Linked DNA regions of Caulobacter sp. FWC2. The protein of the gene in region 1 interacts with the protein of each later gene in a pairwise test. Links are inferred from orthologs where the notes say so. Each region holds a gene or a part of one and is shown on either strand. Other genes may lie near its edges.

Region 1 (12,817 bases):
GTTCGGCCTAGAGCCGATCTTTATGCCGCCCTTATGCGGCGGCTCCGCTTCGGCATAGAGCCCTTACGCCCGGACATGGTCCCTGGCCTCCAACACCAAAGGAGGCCGTTATGGCTGATCTTATCTTTGGGGCGCTGGCGCTTGGCCTGTTCGCCCTCTTCGGCGCTTTCGCCGCCGCGCTGAGGCGCGTGTGACCATGCTCGTGAACTTCCTGTGGGCCGCCGGGGCGATCGTCGTCGCCGGCTACATGGTCGCGGCGATGCTGCGACCCGACAAGTTCTGACGGACATACCCCTATGAATTGGCAAGGGTGGGCGGAAATCGCCCTCACGCTTGGCCTGGCGGTCGCGATCGGCTGGCCGCTAGGCGTTTTCATGTCGCGCGTCTGGAATGGCGAGCGCACCTGGCTCGATCCGGTGATGAAGCCGTTCGAAGTCTTCTTCTACACGGCCTGCGGGATCGATCCCAGGAAGAGCCAGACCTGGCACGGCTACGCGCTGGCGCTGCTGTCCTTCAACCTGATGGGCTTTCTGTTCACCTATGGGGTGCTGCGCCTGCAAGGCGTGCTGCCGTTGAACCCGCAGGGCTTTCCCGGCCTGTCGGGGCATCTGGCGTTCAACACCGCCGTCAGCTTCGTGACCAACACCAACTGGCAGAGCTATGCGGGCGAGACGACCATGTCGACGCTCAGCCAGATGCTGGTGCTGACCACCCAGAACTTCGTCTCGGCCGCGACGGGCGCGACCGTGGCCGCTGCCCTGGCGCGGGCCTTCACGGCCAATCGCGGCGAGGGCGTCGGCAACTTCTGGGCCGACCTGATCCGCACCACGCTCTATGTGTTGCTGCCGCTTTCGTTCGTGCTGGCGGTGCTGCTGGTCGCCCTGGGCCTGCCCCAGACCCTGTCGGCGGGCGTCCTGGCCCACACGATGGAAGGCGCAGAGCAGAAGATCTCGCTGTACGCCGTGGCCTCGCAGGAAGCCATCAAGATGCTGGGCATCAACGGCGGCGGCATCTTCAACGCCAACTCCGCGCACCCGTTCGAGAACCCGTCCGCGCTGACCAACCTGATCACGGCGATCTCGATCAACGTGCTGGGCTGGGCCGCCTTCTTCGCTTTCGGCCGTAGCGCCTTGGCCAAGAAGGACATTCGCGCCCTGGTGATCGCCGCCTCCGTGCTGCTGTTCGCCGGCGCTTCGACCATTTACGCGGCCGAGACCCGCACGCCGCCGGCCCAGTTGGCTGCCGGGGTCGAGACGACCGTCAACATGGAAGGCAAGGAAGTGCGCTTCGGCGCGCCAGCCACCGCCGCCTGGGCCGCCGCCACGACCGGCGCCTCGAACGGTTCGGTCAACGGCATGCACTCCAGCCTGATGCCGCTGGGCGGCGGCATGGCGATGTTCCTGATGCATCTGGGCGAGATCCTGCCCGGCGGCATCGGTTCGGGCATCGCCATCATGGTGGTCATGGCCATCCTGGCCGTGTTCGTCGCCGGCCTGATGGTGGGCCGCACGCCGGAATATATGGGCAAGAAGATCGAGGCTCGCGAAGTGAAGCTGTCGATCCTGGCGGTCCTGGCTATCCCGGTCTCGACCCTGGGCTTCGCCGCCATCGCCGCGGTCTTGCCGGAGGCGCTGAAGGGGCTGATGCACGCCGGGCCGCACGGTCTGTCGGAGATCCTCTACGCCTACACCTCGGCCACCGCCAACAACGGCTCGGCCTTCGCGGGGCTCACGGCCAACGCGCCGTGGTGGGACACGACCCTGGGCGTCTCCATGATGCTGGGCCGCTTCCCGCCGATCGTCGCGGTGCTGGCCATCGCCGGCGCCCTGGCGGCCAAGCCCAAGCTGGCGCCGTCGACCGGTACGCTGCCCACGCACGGCGGCCTCTTCGTCGGCCTCCTGATCGGGGTGATCCTGATCCTCGGCGGCCTGCAATTCTTCCCCGCTCTGGCCCTGGGTCCGATCGTCGAGCACTTCCAAGCGCTCGCCTTCGTGGCCGGCCACTGATCCAAAGGGATCATTCCATGACAACCGTTGAAACCCACGCTGGCGAAGGCCGTCGCGCCATCGCCGGCGGCCTCTCCGGGGCGGTCCTGGCCCGCGCGGCCAAGGACAGCTTCGTGAAGCTGGATCCGCGCAAGCTGACCAGCAATCCGGTAATCTTCGCCACCTGGATCGTGGCCCTGCTGTCGACCATCTCGGCGGTCGCGGCCTTGGCCGCGCACCAGCCGGCGGGCTTCGCCCTCCAGGTGGCCTTGTGGCTCTGGGCTACCGTGCTGTTCGCCAACCTGGCCGAAAGCGTCGCCGAAGGGCGGGGCAAGGCCGCGGCCGACAGCCTGCGCGCCGCCCGCGTCACCACCAAGGCCAAGCTGATCGTCGACCCCAAGACCGGGACCTGGATCCCGACCCCGGCCCACAGGCTGGGGGTAGGGGAGATCATCCTGGTGGAGGCTGGCGACGTCATCCCGACCGACGGCGAGATCATCGAGGGCGTGGCCAGCGTCAACGAGGCCGCCATCACCGGTGAAAGCGCGCCGGTCATCCGCGAGAGCGGCGGCGACCGCTCGGCCGTCACCGGCGGCACCACGCTGGTCTCGGACTGGTTGAAGATCCAGGTCACCGCCGCCCCGGGCTCGACCTTCCTCGACCGCATGATCGCCATGGTCGAGGGCGCGGACCGTCGCAAGACGCCGAACGAGATCGCCCTGGCCGTCCTGCTGGCCGGCCTGACCCTGATCTTCCTGATCGCGGTCGTGACCCTGCTGGGCCTGGGCAAGTTCTCGGGTGTCAATCTGGACCCGATCGTGCTGGGCGCGCTGTTCATCACGCTCATCCCCACGACCATCGGTGGCCTCCTGTCCGCTGTCGGCATCGCCGGCATGGACCGCCTGCTGAAGGTCAACGTGCTGGCCACCTCGGGCCGGGCCGTGGAAGCGGCCGGCGACGTCGACACCCTGCTGCTGGACAAGACCGGCACCATCACCTTCGGCAACCGCATGGCCACCGAGGTGATCCCGGCTCCTGGCGTGCGTCCGGACGTCGCCCTCCGCGCCGCTCTGATGGCCTCGTTGGCGGACGAAACCCCGGAAGGCCGCTCGATCATCGAGCTGGGCCGCAACCAGGGTGTCGTGGTCGAGGCGCCGGAAGGCGCGACCGCCATCGCCTTCAGCGCCACGACCCGCCAGTCGGGCCTGGACGCCGGTGGCCGTAGCTGGCGCAAGGGCGCGGTGGACGCTGTCTATCGTTCGCTGGCCCTGGATCCGAAGACCATCCCGGCCGAGGTCAACGCCGCCGTGGACCGTATCGCCCGCTCGGGCGGCACGCCGCTCGCTGTCAGCGAGGACGGCGCCCTGGTCGGCGTCATCCACCTGAAGGACGTGGTGAAGCCCGGCGTGAAGGCCCGCTTCGCCGATCTGCGCCGCATGGGCCTGCGCACCGTGATGATCACCGGCGACAACCCGGTGACCGCCGCAGCCATCGCCTCGGAAGCCGGCGTCGACGACTTCCTTGCCGAAGCCACGCCCGAGGACAAGCTGCGCCTGATGCGCGACGAGCAGGCCAAGGGCCGGCTGGTGGCCATGTGCGGCGACGGCGCCAATGACGCCCCGGCCCTAGCTCAGGCCGATGTCGGGGTGGCCATGCAGACCGGCGCTCAGGCTGCTCGCGAGGCCGGCAACATGGTCGATCTCGACAGCGACCCGACCAAGGTCATCGAGATCGTCGAGGTCGGCAAGCAGATGCTGATCACCCGCGGCGCCCTGACGACCTTCTCGATCGCCAACGACGTGGCCAAGTACTTCGCCATCATCCCGGCGATGTTCGTGGTCGCCCTGCCGGCCCTGGGCGCGCTGAACGTCATGCATCTGCACAGCCCGCAAAGCGCCATCCTGTCGGCGGTGATCTTCAACGCCCTGATCATCGCGGCGCTCATCCCTCTGGCCCTGAAGGGCGTGAAGTATCGCGCCATCGGCGCCGGCAAGCTCCTGTCGCGCAACCTGACCGTCTACGGCCTGGGCGGTCTGATCGCCCCGTTCGTCGGCATCAAGTTGATCGACCTGATCATCTCGGCCCTGGGCCTGGCCTGATGCGCGGCCCGATCGCCCCGGATCCCATGATCAGAGATGTGATCTTCGGCGCCGTGGCGATCGGGATCCTCTTCCTGGCGGCTTGGTCCGCCTAATTCTCTCCTCTGAAAGAACCGTTCCAATGACCTCCCAGTTCGCTTTCCGTGTTCTCGCCGCCGCCTCGGCCCTGGCCCTGACGGCCGGCGTCGCGCAGGCTCAAGACGGGCCGAAGCTGAGCTACAATGTCGGCGCCGCTTCGGACTATGTGTTCCGCGGTGTCAGCCAGACCAGCGAGAACGCCCAGCTGTTCGGCGGCGTCGACCTGGCCGCCGGCAAGTTCTACGCCGGGACGTGGGCGTCGAACGTCGATTTCGGCGACAAGACCGACGCCGAGATCGACCTCTATGCCGGCTACAAGCCGACCCTGGGTGTGGCCTCGCTGGACTTCGGCGTGATCTACTACGGCTACGCCGGCGCGCCGAAGGGCGCCGACTACGGCAATGTCGAGTTCAAGGCCGCCGGCTCGATCCCGGCCGGCAAGGGCGCCCTGGGCGCGGCGGTGTTCTACAGCCCCGACAGCTTCGGCGCCGCTGATGAGGCCGTCTACTACGAGCTCAACGGCAGCTATCCGGTCGTCGACAAGCTGTCGGTTTCGGCGGCTGTCGGTCGCCAGACCTACAAGGGCTCGGGCGACTACACGACCTGGAACGTCGGCGCGGCCTATGCCCTGAACAGCACGCTGACCCTGGACCTGCGCTACCACGACACCGACGAGCACGCCTTCGGCAAGACCTACGGCAGCCGTGGCGTCATTTCGCTCAAAGCCGCCTTCTAGAGGAGACGCCGCCATGCTCTCGCATCTTCGTCCGGCCCTGGTCTCGATGGGCCTGTTCACGGCGCTCCTGGGCGTCGCCTATCCTCTGGCCGTGACCGGGGTCGCCCAGGCGGCGTTCCCGGCCCAGGCCAACGGCAGTCTGGTCAAGGACGCCAAGGGGACGGTCATCGGCTCGTCCCTGATCGCCCAGGGCTTCAGCAAGCCGCAATACCTGCACCCGCGTCCGTCGGCGGCTGGCAACGGCTATGACGCCTCGGCATCGAGCGGTTCGAACATGGGTCCGCTGAACGACAAGCTGATCGAGCGCGAGAAAACCGACGCCGCCGCGCTGCGGACCGAGAATCCCGGCGCCGCGATCCCGGCCGACGCGGTCACCACCTCGGGTTCGGGCCTGGATCCGGACGTCTCCCCGGCCAACGCCCGCTTCCAGGCGCCCCGCATCGCCCGGTCGCGCAGCGTGCCTGTGGGCGAGGTCCAGGCGGTGATTGACGCCCACACCACGGCGCCGCTACTGGGCTTCATCGGCCAGCCGGCGGTGAACGTCCTGGCCGTCAACCGGGCGCTCGACGCGCGTTTCCCGAAGGACGGCTAGTTGCCAACCGAGGATCGCTCCCACAACGAACCTGGGCGTCCCGATCCCGAGGCGCTCCTGGCCGCCGCCAACAAGGCGCGCCGGGGGCGCCTCAAGGTGTTTCTGGGCATGGCCCCGGGTGTGGGCAAGACCTACGAGATGCTGCGCGCCGCCCGTCGCCGCAAGGCCGAGGGCGTCGATGTCCTGATCGGCGTCGTCGAGACCCACGGCCGCCGCGAAACCGAAAGCCTGCTGCGCGGCATGGAGGTCCTGCCGCGCAAGTCGATCGAGCATCGCGGCAACGTGCTGATGGAGTTCGACCTCGACGAGGCCTTGGCGCGGAAGCCCAAGATCCTGCTGGTCGACGAATACGCCCACTCCAACGCGCCCGGCTCGCGCCATCCCAAGCGCTGGCAGGATGTCGAGGAACTGCTGGCGGCGGGCGTGGACGTCTGGACCACCCTGAACGTCCAGCACCTGGAAAGCCTGGTCGAGGTGATCCTGCGCATCACGGGTGTGCGCCAGCGCGAGACGGTTCCGGACAGCGCCCTGTCCCGCGCCGACTCCATCGAGCTGGTGGACATCACGCCCGAAGAGCTGCGCGAGCGGATGGCCGCCGGCAAGGTCTATGTCCCCGAGACCGCGCGGCTGGCGGCGGACAACTTCTTCAAGGTCGAGAACCTCACGGCCCTGCGCGAACTGGCCCTGCGCCGCGCCGCCCAGACCGTCGACGATCAACTGGTCGCCGCCATGCGCGAGAAGGGCGTCGAGGGGCCCTGGGCGGCGGGCGAGCGGATCCTGGTCCTGGTCAGCGGCGACGCCATGGCCGGCTCGCTGGTGCGGGCGGGGCGGCGGCTGTCCGACATGATGATGGACGCGCCGTGGATCGTCGCTCACGTCGAGCGCACCGATCGTCCGGCGGCGGGGCAGGGCAGCGCGGCCCGCCTCAGCGAGGCTTATCGCCTGGCCGAACAGCTGGGCGGGACGACCGTCGCGCTGACGGGCGGCGACATCGTCGCGACCGTCATGGCCTATGCCCGGCGCAGCAACGTTACCCAGATCGTCATCGGCAAATCGGTCGAGAGCCGGTGGCGCGAGCTTCTGGGGCGGTCGCTGGCGGTGGCCCTGCTTCGTGAGGCTCGGGGCGTCGCCGTCCACGTGGTCACCGAAGCCAGCCATGAGCGTCAGTCGAAACCCGCGAAGCCTTTCGGGCTCGGCGCCTGGCAGGGCTATGCTGTCGGCGCGCTGTTCGTTGTCGCCGCGACGCTCGGCGCCTGGGGTCTGGACGTCGTCTTCGACCACGTCGATCTCGGGATGATCTTCCTGGCCGCCGTGCTGGCGGCCGGCGTGCTGCATGGCCTGAGACCGGCGCTGGTCGCCGCGACCGTGGCCTTCGTCATCTACAATTACCTGTTCCTGGAGCCGCGCTACAGCCTGGCGGTCGGCTCGCCGACGGACTTCATCACCCTGGTGGTGTTCTGGGCCGTGGCCCTGGCGTCCGGCGGTCTGGCGGGGCGGGTCCGCGACCAGGCTGTGGGCTCGCAGCGCCGCGCCGCCGCCGTCGCCACCCTGTTGACCGCCAGCCGGACGCTCTCGGCCGCCACCGGCAGGGACGCCGTCGCCCACGCCCTGGCCGAGCAGGTCGCAGCCGCCGCGGGCGGGCGCTCGATGGTGTTGTTGCCGCAGGGCGAGGAAATCGTCCCGACCGCCGGCGCGCCCAGCCTGGAAGCCCTCGACGCCGCCCAGATGGCCGCCGCGCGCTGGGCCTGGGAAAAGGGCGAGGCGGCGGGCTTTGGCACTGGCACCCTGCCGCAAGCCCGCTGGACCTTCTGGCCGCTGCAGGGCGTACGAGCCCGCACCGGCGTGGCCGGCGTCGAAGCCGGCGCCGCCCCGCCGGGCTCGGACCTGGAGCGCCTGGTCCTGGCGCTGCTGGAGCAGGGCGCCGTGGCGCTGGAGCGCTCGCAGCTGGCGTCCGAGGCGCTGGAGACCGAGACCCTGCGCCGCGCCGACCGCTTCCGTTCGGCTCTGATGAACTCGGTCAGTCACGACCTGCGCACGCCGTTGTCGACGGTGCTGGGAGCCTCCAGCACGCTGCTCGACTACGGCGACAAGATGAAGAAGGCCGTGCGCGACGACCTGCTGGTCAGCATCCGCGAGGAAGCCGAGCGCCTCAGCCGCTACGTCGCCAATCTGCTGGACATGACCCGGCTTGAGGGTGGCGGGCTGAAGCTTCGCACCGACTGGGTCGACGTGCGCGACGTGCTCAACGCCGCCGCGGAGCGGGTGACGCGTCGCCTGGGTGGGCGGGGCCTGGTCCGCGACTATCCGGGCTCCCTGACGCTAGTCCAGGCGGACGCGAGCCTTCTCGAGCAAGTCATTGTCAATATTCTGGAAAATGCCATCACCTACAGCGAGCCGGGCAGCCGGATCGAGCTGGCGGCCTATGAGGATCGCGGCAACGTCGTGATCAGCGTCGAGGACGAGGGGCGAGGGGTGCCGCCGGCCGAGCTGGAGCGGATCTTCGACAAGTTCCGCCGCATGGAGGAGCCCAGCGATCGCCACCAGGGCGCCGGCCTGGGTCTGGCGATCGCCAAGGGCTTCGTCGACGCCATGGGCGGCCGGATCGCCGCCGCCAGCCCGATCCACGATGGGCGGGGCACGCGGATGCTGATCAGCCTGCCCAAGGCCGTCGCCACGCCGCGCGATCTGCTATGAGCCGCTCATGAACACAGGACGCCAACGCATCCTCGTCATCGACGACGAGCCGCAGATCCACCGTTTCTTGGGTCCGGCGCTGGACGCGGCCGGCTACGAGCCGCTGCGCGCCGACGGCGGCCAGGAGGGCCTGCGCGCCATCGCCCTGTGGTCGCCCGACGCCGTGGTGCTGGATCTCGGCTTGCCTGACATGGACGGCAAGGATGTGCTGGAAAAGGCCCGGGCCTTCTACGAAGGTCCGATCCTGATCCTGTCAGCCCGCGACCGCGAGATCGAGAAGATCGAGGCCCTTGACCGGGGCGCCAACGACTATGTCGAAAAGCCTTTCGGGGTCGGCGAGCTCCTGGCCCGTCTGCGCGCCGCCATGCGCCAAGCCGGCCGGGCCCAGGCCCCCAGCGGGCCGATCCGCGCAGGCGACGTCGAGATAGACCTGGAGAAGCGTCGCGTCACCCGCGCCGGCGAGACCGTGAAGCTGTCGCCGCGTGAATATGACGTCCTGGTCCGTCTGGCTCTGGGCCACGGCAAGGTGCTGACCCACAAGGAGTTGCTGACTGCCGTCTGGGGCCCAGCGCACGCGCAGGACACCCAGTATCTGCGCGTCTTCGTCGGCCAACTTCGGCAGAAGCTGGAGGCCGATCCGGCGTCGCCGAAGCTTCTGCAGACCGAGCCGGGCGTTGGCTACCGCTTCGTTGACGACGGGGCTTGATCAGCGCCCGCCGCCCTCGATGCGGCGCACGCGGATGGCCGGCTGGCTGCCGATCTTCATCATGTAGCTGCCCATGGCGGCCTTGCGGACCTCGATGGTGTCGCCGGCCTTGGGCGGCTTGCCCAGCATGGTGTCGTCGATCTGGCGCCAGACCGCGCCGTCCTCCAGCGTGACCACCAGCCGCTGTTCTGCGTCGACGCGGGCGCTCTTCACCACCGACTGCAGCTTCTCGGTCTCGGCCTTGTCGGCGCCCTTGTCGAGGATCGACAGCGTCGGCAGTTCCAGGCCGAAAGCCTGGCGGCGCGCGGCGCGCGCCGTCTGCTTGTCGATGATGATGACCTCGCCCGTCTCCTGGGCCTTGGTCACCGACTGAGCGGCCTTGTCGTAGCAGGCCAACCGCTCAGCGTCGGCCGTGAGGGCGCGGCACGCCTTCAGCGCGGCGATCACCGCCGGCTCGGCTGGCTCGGCGGCCTCAACGAGATTGGGGGCGGCGATGAGGGCGATCGCGGCGGCGAGCAGCAGCTTGGTCATTGGAAATCCTTACGCGGCGAAGTCTTAGACGGCGACTTGGGCGTCGCCCAGTAGCCATCCGGTCAGCGAAAGCCGTTTGGCCCCAGCGTAGGAGGCGACCTGGGCCACCGAATGGGCGGCAGGCACCTTGAAAAGGGTCAGTACGTTGAACGCGGGCTGGAAGCCGCGCGTGACGTTGCCCTCGGCGTCATGGAACAGAAGCTGCCCGCCCCAGTCGGCGCGCCAGTTTCGGGTGAAGCCCAGGGTGAACGCGGCCAGGCGCATGTCCTTGCGGTGGCTGTCGTCATGCAGGGTGAGGAAGTCGCCAGGGCGGTAGTAGGAAGCCTGGACCCGAACGCCCGTCACCGCGGGCGCGCCGATCACCCTGCGGCCGAAGTCCAGAAAGTCCTCGCTCTGCAGGAACTGCGTCGCCCGGTGGATGCGTGCTTCGGCGCTGCGCTGATATTCGTCCTGCAAAGCATAGGACATGTGCACGAACGAAAAGCCGTTCGCGGCGCGCTTCAGCGCGCCTTGCAGGAACTGCCGGACCTGGGCTTCGCCGAACTTCTTGATCACCTCGGGCGTGATGACGAGCGTTTCGGACGCCTCGTCGGGCGCCACGATGTTCCAGGTCAGGCGCGCGCATGGACGCTGACGCCCGCGCGGCGCACGGCGATGTCTTCGTGGCGCTGACGCCGGAGCAACAGGTCGCGCTGCTGACGGCGTATGACCAGGAGGCCGGGGCCGCACAGGGGCAGGGCCAGTCGCACTTCTTCCCGGCGCTGGAGGACATGGTCACGGTCGGCTACTTCACTTCCGAACCCGGCGCGACCATGGCGCTGAAGTACGAGCCTGTACCCGGCGCCTATCACGGCTGCGTGCCGCTGTCCGAGATCGGCCGCGCCTGGGCGACGCGCTAGCTTAACACCATCGAGACGCTGGGAGCGGCCCGGGAGGCAATTGTAAAATAGTCTATTTTCGGTTGTCTGATCTGGGTTGGTCCTTCTAGGGTCTCAACTCTGCTGCATACGAGCACCCCACCGCTCGGCGGCCTCCTGCAAGCCCGGCCTTTAAGAGACCGGGCTTGTTTTTTATCCGTCGACTGTCTGTCGCTGCCTCCGCTTCGCGAGGACCACGGTTCACGCTAGGCTTGTATGCGACCACCGCCACCGGGCGATGGCTGGCGTTCTTGGGGAAGGGCCCGCCGACGCATGACCGCCGTGTCCCGAAGCCCCCGCCGGTTCTTGCTCGCCTCTGGCGTCTGGGTGTTGGGCGGCTATCTGATGGTGGCGGCAGTCGGCCTGGCCTCGATCCGGCTTTTCACCGAACTGGCGCCGCCGGCCGTGTTTGGAGAGGCCAATCTTCTCCTTTCGCTCCTCATCCTGGCGCTGACCACGGTCTCCACGCCCTTCACCAACACCCAGTTGCGGTTTCACAGCGCCGCGGTCGCGGCCGGGCGCGGCGATGGGTTCACGCGCCAGGTTCTCGCGCATGTCCTGGGGGCGGGGGGCGCCGTCTGCGCGATCGCGGCCCTTGTATGGGCGGGGCTGGCGGCGATGGGTCAGACCCGGCTTGGCGGATCCGGCGCGGCCGGTGCGCTGCTCCTGGGTCTTCTGACCCTGGTCCGAGGCGTCCTCTATGGCCGGGTCCAGGCCGACCGCCGCAATCGCGCCTACGCCAGTCTTCTGATGGCCGAGGCCGTCGCCGTGGCTGGCTGCACGGGTCTGTCACTGCGTGTGGCGCCCACGGTCGACGGCTATGTTATCGGTCAGGCTGCGGGCATGGCGATCGCCGCGCTGCTGGGCCTGCTGGTCGCGCCCGGTTTGAGGGGGCCGGCCGACTTCGGCGAGCCAAGTTTTGCACGCCGTACCTGGCGCTATGGCGCCCCGTTCGCGCCGATGAGCCTGCTGTCCTGGCTGGCCAACATGGTCGATCGCTATGTGCTGGCCGCCCTGGCCGGCCCGGCGGCGGCGGGGCGCTACGTCGCGCCCTTCTCGATCGCCAGCCGCGGCGTGTCGCTGATCGGCGGCGCCTTGAACGATCTCTATCGCCCGGCCCTGTTCGAGGCGGTCAATGCCGGTCAGGTCCAGCAGGCGCGAAAGGTCTTTCGACACTGGTTATGGGTCCGGTCGGCCGCGGCCCTGGCCTGCGTCCTGGGGCTCTGGGCCTTGGGCCCGTGGCTTTCGACGCTGCTGCTTGCGCCGGCCTACCGTCACGATGCGCCGGCCGTGCTGGTGTGGGTGGCCATCGCCTACGGCGCGCAGGGGGTGATCCAGGTGGTCGAGACCCGCCTGATGTCCCTGGACCGAACCCGACGACTGCTCATTCCCTTGATCACGGGGGGGCTGGCCAATCTGGCCTTCAGCCTGGCTCTGATCCCGCGCGAGGGCGCGGTGGGCGCGGCTCAGGCCACGACCGCCAGTTTCCTTGTCCAGGGGCTGGTGACGGCCGTGTTGCTGCGCGGCGCGCTCAGGACGGCTTCGTGAAGCGGCCGAAGATGTTGGCGCGCAGGGGCGCCAGCAGCGGGGAGCTGTTGACGAGCCGCTCATAGGCGACGCCGAGCAGGAACAGCGGCGCGAAAAATCGCAGGTAGACGGGCTCGGTCTCGACCATTTCCACGTCCAGACACCCAAACCCGGCGGCTTGCCCCAGACGGCGAAGCCGGCCAACTCGATTCATCCGGTAACAGGTTCGCCAAGGCTCCTGGCTGCCGGCGGGATTGCGCCGCACGGCGTTGGCCAAGCGCGCATGGGCCGCGTGGGGGGTCAGGGCGGAGATCACGGCGACATAGTGGGCGAGGTTGGGCGTGCGGAACACCAGTGTCCCGCCCGGCCGCAGAACCCGGGCCGCCTCGGCCAGAAACGGGGCAGGCGCACGCACGTGCTCGAAGACGTAGTCGCTGATGACCATGTCAAAGGAGGCGTCGGGGAAGGGCAGTCGCCCGCCGGAGATCAAGACTGCCTCGTCCAGTTCGGGGTTGTCCAGCACGCACGGGTCGACATCGGCGCCCGCCACCCAGGCCACTTCGCCGCGCAGGGTGCGCACCGGATTGCCCGTGGCCGGCCCGGCCCCGAGATTGAGCACCCGGCTCTGTGGCGTGAGCCCGCGACGTACGTCTTCGTAGAACCGACGCGTGCCGTCGTGACGGGGATCACCGTAAAAGCGCTGGATCAGCGCGGCGCGGGCGCTCATCGCGCACGATATCCGCTGGGGCCGGCGGCGACGATCTGACTGTTGAGCCGCAGGGCCAGACGCAGCGCCACGAACGCGACGAGGGCCAGGACCGCGGTGCCGAACACCGTGGGCACCATGAAGCCATCGATGCTCGAGCCGACCTTCATGCCCAGCAGGCAAAACGGGAAAAACAGCCACTGTTCGCCGCGGATGATCCACAGCGAGACAAGCGACCATGCCTGC
Region 2 (10,223 bases), 2.3 Mb from region 1 along the record:
GGCGTGGTGCGGGCCACCGTCGTGAATTTCAGCATGCGTTCGGCCATGCGACTTCCCTCGTCTCTCTCCCAATGGCGTCATTGGCGGGAGAAAAATTGCTCTCGCGGGCCTAATACGGACTCTTTCGGGCAAGAAGAATGTCATGGTCAAATAAGTAGACCTATATATCCGTGTTGAGGGTGGGGTCTTTGAGATCGACTCGCAAAGCGCCTCCAAACTAGTCCACTTTGTGGATTTACGACCTATTTACCGTGTCGGGCGCAGGCCAGTACGGGGTTTTGGAGCCGAACGATGCCTGACTGGTTGAGCGCGATCATTCTGGGTCTGGTCGAGGGGCTGACGGAGTTCATTCCCGTCTCCTCGACGGGCCATCTGTTGCTGGCCAAGGAAGCCATGGGACTGAAGGACCCGTCCTGGGACACCTTCATAGTCCTGATCCAGCTGGGCGCGATCCTGGCGGTGGTCGCCCTCTACTTCCAGAAGCTGTGGGGTGTGCTGATCGGCCTGCCGACCAGGCCGGAGGCGCGCCGCTTCGCGCTCAGCGTCATCGTCGCGGTGATCCCGGCCTTCGTGGCGGGCTTGGCTCTGCACGACGTGATCAAGAAATTCCTGTTCGAGAGCCCGCTGATCATCTGCTGGTCGCTGTTGATTGGCGGGATCATCCTGCTGTTCATCGACAGAAAGGCGCCGCCGGCCGTCGATCACGACGCCATGAACCTGCCGCTGCACAAGGTGCTGATCGTCGGCCTGTTCCAGTGCCTGTCGCTGATCCCGGGCGTCTCGCGTTCGGGCTCAACCATCGTCGGCTCCATGCTGTTCGGCATCGAGCGCCGGGCCGCGGCCGAGTTCAGCTTCTTCATGGCCATCCCGATCATGGTCGGGGCCTTCGCCCTGGACGTCTACAAGAACCGCGACGCTCTGGACGCCGGCCATATCGGCATCGTCGGGATCGGCTTCGTGGTGTCTTTCCTGTCGGGCCTGGTGGTCGTGAAGTACATGCTCGACTTCATCGGCAAGCGCGGCTTCGCCCCGTTCGCCTGGTGGCGGATCGTGGTCGGGATCGGCGGCCTCGCGGTGCTCTACCTGCGCCCCTGAGGCGGCGACAAAGCGAACAAGGAAAAGGGCGGGCGCCTCGCGGCGTCCGCCCTTTGTCGTTTTTATTGGGCGTGAAGCCCTAGAACGCGCCCGCCGGGGTCTCGGCGTACTGGCCGCCCTTGCGGTAGCGGTAGAGGTAGGTCGGGACCACGGCCTCGACGCTCGTGCCGACCACGCCGGCTTCGGCCAGGCCCGGCAGGCCGTTCTGAGCGACGTTGTCGGTCTTCAGCATCTCGACCTGATCGCTGGTCAGCGGCGGCGGCAGGACGCCCGCGACGAGGTCGCCTAGCGACCCGATCAGCCCGGCGATGGGCCAGGGCACGGGGATCAGCGGGCGATTGCGCCCGGTCTCGGTGAGGATCAGCTCGAGGACCTGGCGCATCGTGTAGACCGTTGGCCCGCCCAGTTCGTAGGTCACGCCGGCGGCGGCCGGGCTGGCGACCGTCTTGGCGATCACGGCGGCGACGTCACCGACGAACACGGGCTGGAAGCGCGTTTCGCCGCCGACCAGCGGCATCACCGGCGCCAGGGTCGCCATCTGCGCGAAGCGGTTGAAGAAGTCGTCCTCGGGGCCGAACACGATGGAGGGGCGCACGATGGTCGCGCTCGGGAAGGCCTCGCGCACGGCAGCCTCGCCTTCGCCTTTCGAGCGGGCGTACTTGGCGCTGGCGTTCACGTCGGCGCCGATGGCGCTGACATGGACAAGTCGCGTCACGCCGGCCTTCGCGGCGGCCTCGGCGACGTTGCGCGCGCCCATCGTGTGGACGGACAGGAACTTCTGGCGACCGCTCTCGAAGAGCACGCCGACCAAGTTCACGCAGCCCTCGGCGCCGTCCAGCGCGCGGGCGACCGAAGCCGGGTTGCGGACATTGGCCTGGACCACTTCGATCTGGCCGACGTCACCCAGCATCCGCATCTTGTAGGCGAGGTTGGGCTGGCGCACGGCCACCCGAACGCGATGGCCCGCCTTGGCGAGCGCCCGCACGACCTGGCCGCCCACGAAACCGGAGCCGCCGAACACCGTGACCAGACCTTGCATCTTCATTCCTCGTCGCATGCGATGACTCTACCGCGATACCGGGGGAATTAGACGACTGAGCGCGGCTTCGCAATGAAATCGCGACTTATCGATTTTTGTCTGTTGACGGCGTCAGAAGCTTTCCCTAAACGTCCCGGCCTCGCAGCGACCTACCCGGTTGCGCAGCGGGCCCAGGTGGCGGAATTGGTAGACGCGCTGGCTTCAGGTGCCAGTGACCGAAAGGTCGTGGAGGTTCGAGTCCTCTCCTGGGCACCACCCCTTAACTGAGCTTCTTTCGGGAAGCAGGGGTGGCGCCAAAAAATCCTCCGGGATGCTAATTCGTTCATCGTGAGTATAAGTGTCGCGCGTTCCACTCGGACGCGTGGTTGAACGCGCTCGCGCGGGCGCGATGTGATCGCCGGAGTTTGAGACTTGGCTAATTTCGTTCACGAGGGCGACCTGCCCGATGGCGTCTTCGCCGGCGACAGCGTCATCGCCATTGATTCGGAGACCATGGGCCTGCGCCTGGGTCGCGACCCGCTGTGCGTTGTCCAGCTGTCGTCGGGCGACGGCGACGCGCACGTGGTGCGCCTGAATCGCTCGACCTACGACTGCCCGAATCTGAAGGCCCTGCTGACCGATCCGGCCGTGCTGAAGCTTTTTCACTTTGGCCGCTTTGATATCGCCATGTTCGAACTCCATCTGGGTGTGGTGACCGCGCCCGTCTACTGCACCAAGATCGCCTCGAAGCTGGCTCGCACCTACACCGACCGCCACGGCCTGAAGGACGTGACGCGCGAGTTGCTGGGCGTCGAACTGTCGAAGGTGCAGCAGTCTTCGGACTGGGGCGCGCCCTCGCTGAGCGCCGACCAGGTGGCCTACGCCGCCTCGGACGTGCTGCACCTGCACGCCCTGCGCCTGAAGCTGAACGCCATGCTCGAGCGCGAAGGCCGCATGGCCCTGGCGCAACACGCCTTCGACTATCTCCCCCACCGCGCCTCGCTCGACCTGGCCGGCTGGGAGGAGATGGACATCTTCGCCCACAGCTGACGGACACGATGCACCCGACCGCGGTCATGACCGGACGAACGATGAGCGCCGACCTCGCGCGCTGGCGTCGCCGCTCGCGCCGCGTTCTGGCCGCGCGCATCCTCCTGCCGGCCGCGATCGCGGGTCTGCTGCTGATCGTCGCCTCGCAGGTTGGTTGGCGCACCTACATGTCGGCCACCCATCCGCCGACGGAGGCCAAGACCGAGATCCGCCTGATCACGCCGCGCTTCTATGGTCAGTCGACCGATGGCCGCAGCTTCATGATCACCGCGCGCTCGGCGATTCGCGACGACAACGACCCACGCCGCATCATCCTGGACGAGCCGGCCCTGACCCTGGACCTGGGCTCGCCGACGCCGACGCGGATGACCGCCAAGCACGGCGTCTATCGCCAGGACAATTTCGGCCTGAACCTGAAGGACGACGTCCGCCTGGACGACGGCACCGGTTACCGCTTCGCGTCCGAGGAGTCGTTCGTCGACACCAGGAGCGGCGACGTCACCGGCGAGACGACAATGAACGGCGAAGGCCCTAGTGGGCAGGTGCAATCCAACGCCTACTCCGTATATGACAAGGGCGATCGCGTCATCTTCCGGGGTGGGGTTCGCGCCCGGTTCGAACGGCAGTAAAGAAGATCAATGGCGCAGGTTCGCTCAAAGGGCGGACCGCGACGGATGAGGACATGGTTCTGATGAAGCGACGGACGGCGGCGGCGGTGACGACCGCGTTGATCCTTGGTGGGCTTGGGGCCGGCGGTGGCGCCTACGCCCAGGATTCGAGCGCGCCGGTCGATGTTTCCGCCGACAATCAGGAAACGATCAACAGCAAGTGCATCACGATCTTCACGGGAAACGTGGAGATCCTGCAGAACCGCTCGCGGCTGCGCGCCCAGAAGGTGACCATCTACAGCGCCCGCAAGGCCGGGACGACCGCTGATGGGGCCAATGCCTGCGGCGCGGCCCAGCGCATGGAAGCCGAGGGCAGCGTCTACATGGTCAGCGACACGCAGACCGCCCGCGGCGACCGCGCCGTCTATACCTTCGACAACAACATCGCGATCGTCACCGGCGACGTGGTGCTGGTGAAGGGCAAGGATGTGGCGCGCGGCGACAAGCTGACGGTCAACACCAAGACCAACGACGCCAAGCTGGAATCGACCCCCTCGAACAAGGCCTCGCAGCGCCGCGTCCGTGCGGTGTTCTACCAGGACGACAAGAAGAACGACGCGCCGGCCGCGCCCGCCCAGCCCGCCGCGCAGCGCTAGGATCCGCGTTTCATGACCCTGACCGCCAACGACATGGATGGCCTGTTCGTCGACTCCGTAGGCAAGTCGTTCGGTGACCGTCCGGTCGTCAAGAACGTCTCCCTGCGCCTCAAGCGCGGCGAAGTCGCCGGCCTGCTGGGTCCGAACGGCGCCGGCAAGACGACCTGCTTCTACATGGTCACGGGTCTGATCGCCGCCGACTACGGCGCGATCTATCTGGACGGTGAGAACATCACCGCCCAGCCGATGTTCCAGCGCGCCCGCCTTGGCGTCGGCTACCTGCCGCAGGAAGCCTCGATCTTCCGGGGCATGACGGTCGAGCAGAACGTCATGGCCGTGGTCGAGATGCGCCAGAAGGACCCGCGCAAGGCGCGCGAGCAGGTCACCAACATCCTGGAAGAGCTGCGCATCACCCATATCCGCAAGTCGCCGGCCGTCGCCCTGTCGGGCGGTGAGCGCCGCCGTGTGGAAATCGCCCGTGCGCTGGCCTCCGAACCGTCTTTCATGCTGCTGGACGAGCCGTTCGCTGGCATCGACCCGCTGGCCATCGCCGACATCCGCGAGGTGATCGGCTACCTCAAGGGTCGCGGCATCGGCATCCTGATCACCGACCACAATGTGCGCGAGACGCTGGACATCATCGACCGCGCCTCGATCATCCACGCCGGTGAGGTTCTGTTCGAAGGCTCGCCGCGCGAGATCGTCGAGAACCCGGAAGTCAAGCGCGTCTATCTGGGCGACAGCTTCAGCGAGCCGCGCCTCGGAGATTAAAAAAGACGGGGCGATCGAGGTGCGCGGGGGCCGGTGAACGGTGTCCGCGTTACGCCTGCACGCCCCCATCAAGCCCTTGGCCCGTAAGGGTTAATGCCTCTGGCACGATATTTTCCGAGACGGAACGTCGCACCGGCCCAAGAATTGCAGGCGTTGGCGACCCGTTAACCAAACAGGCCCTTCAATGGCGATCGAAGTTTTCGATTTGTCAGGAGGGCGCATTGGCGCTCAGCCACCGCCTCGAGATCCGCCAGGGTCAGGGCCTTGTCATCACCCCGCAACTGCAGCAGGCCATCAAGCTGCTGCAGCTGTCGAACATCGAGCTCGACGCCTTCGTCGAGGCGGAGCTGGAGCGTAACCCGCTCCTGCAACGCGATGAGGGCGATCACGAGCCGGCGGGCGAGGTCGAGGCCGTCCGCGACGCCAGCCTGACCCATGTCGACGCCGTGGCCGACACGACGGCCGGCCGCGAGATGGACACCCCTAACGAGGATGTCTCGCCCGGCGAACGCGCCACGGGCGATGGCGCCGAAGCCGGCGCCGAACATGCCGGCGGCCAGATCGACTGGTCGCGCGCCGGCGGCGGCGGCTCCTTCGAGGGCGACGACAACTACGAACGGGCCCTGACCGACATCCCGACCCTGGCCGCCCATCTGCGCGGGCAGCTGGTCCAGGCCGCGCTGTCGCCGTCCCGCAACGCCATCGCCGAGATCCTGATCGACGCCGTGGACGAGGGCGGCTACCTGCGCCTCGACGTCAGCGAGCTGGCCGAGCGCCTGGGCTGCGCGCTGGAGATGGTCGAGGCGACCCTGACGACCCTGCAGGGCTTCGAGCCCGTCGGCGTCTTCGCCCGCGACGTCCGCGAATGCCTGGCGCTGCAGCTGAAAGACCAGAACCGCTACGACCCCGCCATGGCCGCCCTGCTCGACAATCTTGAGCTGCTGGCCAAGCGCGACCTTGCCGCGCTGCGCCGTCTCTGCGGCGTGGACGAGGAAGACCTGCGCGAGATGGTCGCCGAGATCCGTTCGCTGAACCCGCGTCCCGGCGCGGCCTTCCACAGCGAGCCGGCCGAGACCCTGGTGCCCGACGTCATGGTCCGCGAGGGCCTGGGCGGCATGTGGCACGTCGAACTGAACACCGACACCCTGCCGCGCGTGCTGGTTGACCAGCGCTACCACGCCCGCGTGGCCAAGGGCGCGCGCACGGATCAGGAGAAGACCTTCGTCTCGGACTGCATGGCGACGGCCAACTGGCTGGTGAAGAGCCTGGACCAGCGCGCCAAGACCATCCTGAAGGTGTCCAGCGAGATCGTCCGCCAGCAGGACGGCTTCCTGGCGTTTGGCGTCGAGCACCTGCGCCCGCTGAACCTGAAGACCGTCGCTGACGCCATCGGCATGCACGAGAGCACGGTCAGCCGCGTCACCTCGAACAAGTACATCGCTACCCCGCGCGGCGTGTTCGAGCTGAAATTCTTCTTCACCTCGGCCATCCAGTCGTCTGAAGGCGGTGAGGCCCACTCGGCCGCCAGCGTCCGCCACAAGATCAAGGGCCTGGTCGACGCCGAGAAGACCGAGGCCGACGTCCACTCCGACGACGCCATCGTCGAGATTCTCAAGGCCGCCGGGGTCGACATCGCCCGCCGGACCGTGGCCAAGTATCGCGAGGCCATGCGGATCCCGTCGTCGGTGGAGCGTCGCCGTCAGATGAAGGAAGCGGTCTAGCCCCCTTCCGCGTTTGTTGTCGGCTGGAAGGGTTGGAATGCACGAGAAGTCGCTTGCGGACGTGATCGAAGGGTTTGGCGAGGACGTCAGGCCCGTCCTGACCGTGGGCGAGATGCTGGAGGCGTTCGACAGCCGCGCCTTCGGGGCGATGCTGCTGGTCTTTGGCCTGCTGAACACCTTGCCGCTGCCGCCGGGATCCTCGACCCTGCTGTCCCTGCCAATCCTGTTCCTGGCCCCGCAGATCGCCATGGGCGCCGACACGCCATGGCTACCCCGGGGGCTGATGGAGAAGCCGCTGAAGCGCGACGACCTGCGCGGGCTCTTCCGTCGCCTGGCGCCGATCGTGCGCAGCATGGAGCTGATCACCCGTCCGCGCCTGCGACCGATGTTCGCACCTTTAGGCGAGCGGGCGATCGGCGTGGTCTGCACCTTGCTGGCCCTGGTGCTGGTTTTGCCCATCCCGCTAGGCAACCTGGCGCCGGGCGCGACCGTCGCCGTCCTGGCGCTGGCGCTGCTGCAGCGCGACGGATTTCTAGCCCTGCTGGGCTATGCGATGGCCCTCGGTAGCGGGGCGCTTCTGTTCGTCAGCGCGCACGTTGTCGTGATGGCCGTGCGCAAGCTCCTGAGCGTCTTTTCAGGGCTCGTCTGAGGTCGTTCACAGACCTTTGAGGCGCCGCTTGACACCTGTCCGCGACAGGCGCGTTGTAGTCGGATGCAAGTCCAAGTCTCCGGCAAGCATGTCGACGTTGGTGAGGCTCTGCGAGTGCGAGTCTCCGACGAAATCGCTCTGAGCATTGGTAAATACTTCGACCGAGGCGGTAACGCCGAAGTTGTGGTCAGCAAGGAAGGCTATGCTTTCCGTGTCGATTGCTCGGTAAAACTGGCGTCTGGCCAGCAGCTCATCAGTCATGGATCGGGGGGCGACGCGCACGCCGCGTTCGACGCCGCGCTATCCAAGATCGACACCCGCATCAGGCGGTACAAGCGGCGGCTGAAGAGCCACTCGCCGGCGGCGACGGCCAAGCAGGTCGAGAACGCCTCCATGTACGTCCTTCGGGCCCCTGAGGTCGACGAGGGCGAAGAGCACGACTGGGATGTGGAGGCTGACCACCCGACGGGCGCGCCCGCGGCGATGGTCATCGCGGAAACCCAGGCCGCGGTGAAGACAATGACCGTTTCCATGGCTGTCATGGAACTGGACTTGACCGCATACCCGGCAATCGTGTTTAGGAACGCCGCCCACGGCGGGTTGTCCGTGGTCTATCGGCGTCCAGACGGGAATATCGGCTGGATCGACCCCGAACGCACGAAGTCGCCGAACGGGCACGGGTCAACCGCGAGCTAACCAGATCCTTCACGGTCTGGCGCCGTCGCGGCGAACCCGCGGCGACGGCGCCAAGGCGGTCGGTATCTAGCGAGCTTGTGACGTCCATGACCATTGGCGATCTTCTCGACCCTGGGGCGGTGGCGTTGCGCGCCGGCGCGCCCGGCAAGCGCCAGGCGCTTTCCCTGGTCGCCGATGTCGCCGCTCGCGTGCTGGGTGTCGACGCTCACAAAACACTTGAAGGCTTGATGGACCGCGAAGCCGCTGGCTCGACCGGCGTCGGCGAAGGTGTGGCCATTCCGCATGCGCGCGTGGATGGCCTGGACCGCGTTCGCGCAGTCGTGGTGCGCCTGGACACTCCCGTGGCCTTCGACGCCCTGGACGACAAGCCTGTCGATCTCCTGGTGGCCCTGTTCGCCCCCCGCGACGCCAACGCCCAGCATCTGCGGGCCCTGGCCCGGGTGGCGCGGATGATGCGTCAGCCCGAAACCCGGGCGGCGTTGCGCCAAGCGCGCTCGGCCGACGCCATCCACGTGCTGCTGACACACGAAGCGACCAGCACGGCGGCGTGATCCGGGGGCTCCGCCGGAGCCCCCTCTTCTGGAAATCGGTAAGAGTCTAGTGGACCGAGACCGGCGCCAGCTCGTGGGCGAGGGCGGCGGCGATCGCCGTGTCGCGATCGATCATCACCGCCAGGCGGGCGCCGTCGGCGCGGCACACGGCGTACAGGGTCTGGTCGGGCGCCAGATTGAAGTCCTCGACGCCTTCGGGGACGTCGGCGAGGATTTCGGCCGCCTTGATCGGCCGGACATAGACGAGGTCAGGGGCGCCAAGGGCCGCGAACGCTTCGCTCGAGAAGAGCGGGTTGTGGTGGGTGTTAGGCGTCATGGTGACCACCTCCTTGATTAGGGAACGCGCCTTTCTCCAGCCGGTTCAGAGCCAATGCTGGAGGGGCGTGTTGCGCGCGGCTTTCAGCCCGCGCTGCGAATAGGAATTTTCTTGACCAGGCGCTCGGGCTCGGGGCGCGCCAGATCGATGTGCAGCAGGCCGTGCTCCAGGGTCGCGGCGGTCACCTCCATGCCCTCGGCGAGGACGAAGGTGCGTACGAAGCCCCGTGCGGCGATCCCGCGGTGCAGGAAGGCGCGCTCGGCCTCGCCACGGCTGTCGGCGCTGTCGCGCTTGCCGGCGACGACCAGCTGGCCGCCCTCGACGGTCACCTGCAGCTGGTCGGGCGAGAAGCCCGCCACGGCCAGGGTAATGCGCACGCCGCCATTATCGGCCTGCTCGACATTGTAGGGCGGATAGCTTTCCGAGGCGGCCTTGGCGGCGCGCTCGATCAGGTCCCGGGTGTGCTCGAAGCCCAGCAGGAAGGGGCTGTCGAACATGATCATTCGGTTCATCGCGAAGTCCTCGCTCAAGCGACTTCGTTCGCGGAGATAAGCCCGAGGACCGGCGCCGATCCCCACGACACGGCTTTAGATGTGGAGGCCGCGAGCGATCACTTCAAGAGGTCGGGGCGGGAGGGGCCGGCTGAACTCAGACCCAGAAATGGACAAGGCCCGGACGTTTCCGTCCGGGCCTTGATGGTGGAGCTAAGCGGAGTCGAACCGCTGACCTCTTGAATGCCATTCAAGCGCTCTACCAGCTGAGCTATAGCCCCAAATTTTTCTTCGAGAACCTCGCGGTAACTCTCGGAAATCCTTGGTCTCTTCGGCGTTTCGACTTGCGTCGCCCTCCGAAGAGGCGCGGAAACTAGTCCGGGATTTTTTTGGGATCAAGCCTCTTCTCGAACTTTTTTCGAGAAAAATGTCGCACCCCTGAAAACCCCTGTGGATAGGCGGTTTCGCCTGTCGCGAACCGCCTATCCAAGCAGAGAGACTAACCCGATGGGTTAGTCGTCGGCGCCTTCGCCGGGAAGGCCTTCGATCTCGTCGTCGAGATTGTCGTCGTCGTCCTCGTCCTCCAGGAACGGAACGTCGT

What was found.
Region 2: the proteins of CSW62_RS11705 (region 1) and ptsN interact in binary tests that used the Escherichia coli proteins (3 or more experiments, as listed by UniProt). The link is inferred for Caulobacter sp. FWC2 from one-to-one orthologs.

The regions. Positions count from the first base shown.
Region 1 is NZ_PEBF01000001.1:2,440,329-2,453,145, reverse strand. The notes cover bases 5,223-8,391. They hold CSW62_RS11705 (sensor histidine kinase KdpD), read left to right. Parts: upstream 5,223-5,598; coding sequence 5,599-8,184; downstream 8,185-8,391. Other genes in these bases: CSW62_RS11700 (winged helix-turn-helix domain-containing protein), read left to right, coding at 8,192-8,391; kdpC (potassium-transporting ATPase subunit KdpC), read left to right, coding at 5,223-5,490. Outside these bases: CSW62_RS26585 (potassium-transporting ATPase subunit F), read left to right, coding at 191-283; potassium-transporting ATPase subunit KdpA, read left to right, coding at 297-2,006; potassium-transporting ATPase subunit KdpB, read left to right, coding at 2,024-4,084; CSW62_RS11715 (TorF family putative porin), read left to right, coding at 4,206-4,898; more of kdpC, read left to right, coding at 4,912-5,222; more of CSW62_RS11700, read left to right, coding at 8,392-8,890; CSW62_RS11695 (hypothetical protein), read right to left, coding at 8,891-9,421; CSW62_RS11680 (lipopolysaccharide biosynthesis protein), read left to right, coding at 10,612-11,886; CSW62_RS11675 (bifunctional 2-polyprenyl-6-hydroxyphenol methylase/3-demethylubiquinol 3-O-methyltransferase UbiG), read right to left, coding at 11,870-12,592; CSW62_RS26580 (hypothetical protein), read right to left, coding at 12,589-12,817. UniProt on the Escherichia coli protein: Member of the two-component regulatory system KdpD/KdpE involved in the regulation of the kdp operon. KdpD may function as a membrane-associated protein kinase that phosphorylates KdpE in response to environmental signals.
Region 2 is NZ_PEBF01000001.1:94,450-104,672, forward strand. Bases 7,110-10,082 are described here. They hold ptsN (PTS IIA-like nitrogen regulatory protein PtsN), read left to right. Parts: upstream 7,110-8,350; coding sequence 8,351-8,815; downstream 8,816-10,082. Other genes in these bases: CSW62_RS00525 (exopolysaccharide biosynthesis protein), read left to right, coding at 7,110-7,568; hpf (ribosome hibernation-promoting factor, HPF/YfiA family), read left to right, coding at 7,632-8,264; CSW62_RS00540 (DUF1150 family protein), read right to left, coding at 8,862-9,131; CSW62_RS00545 (Hsp20 family protein), read right to left, coding at 9,215-9,643. In the rest of the region: CSW62_RS00480 (NAD(P)-dependent oxidoreductase), read right to left, coding at 1-47; CSW62_RS00485 (undecaprenyl-diphosphate phosphatase), read left to right, coding at 292-1,095; CSW62_RS00490 (complex I NDUFA9 subunit family protein), read right to left, coding at 1,175-2,134; CSW62_RS00500 (ribonuclease D), read left to right, coding at 2,546-3,163; LPS export ABC transporter periplasmic protein LptC, read left to right, coding at 3,130-3,792; CSW62_RS00510 (LptA/OstA family protein), read left to right, coding at 3,855-4,427; lptB (LPS export ABC transporter ATP-binding protein), read left to right, coding at 4,440-5,198; rpoN (RNA polymerase factor sigma-54), read left to right, coding at 5,420-6,919; more of CSW62_RS00525, read left to right, coding at 6,957-7,109; CSW62_RS00555 (TIGR02300 family protein), read right to left, coding at 10,135-10,223. UniProt on the Escherichia coli protein: Seems to have a role in regulating nitrogen assimilation.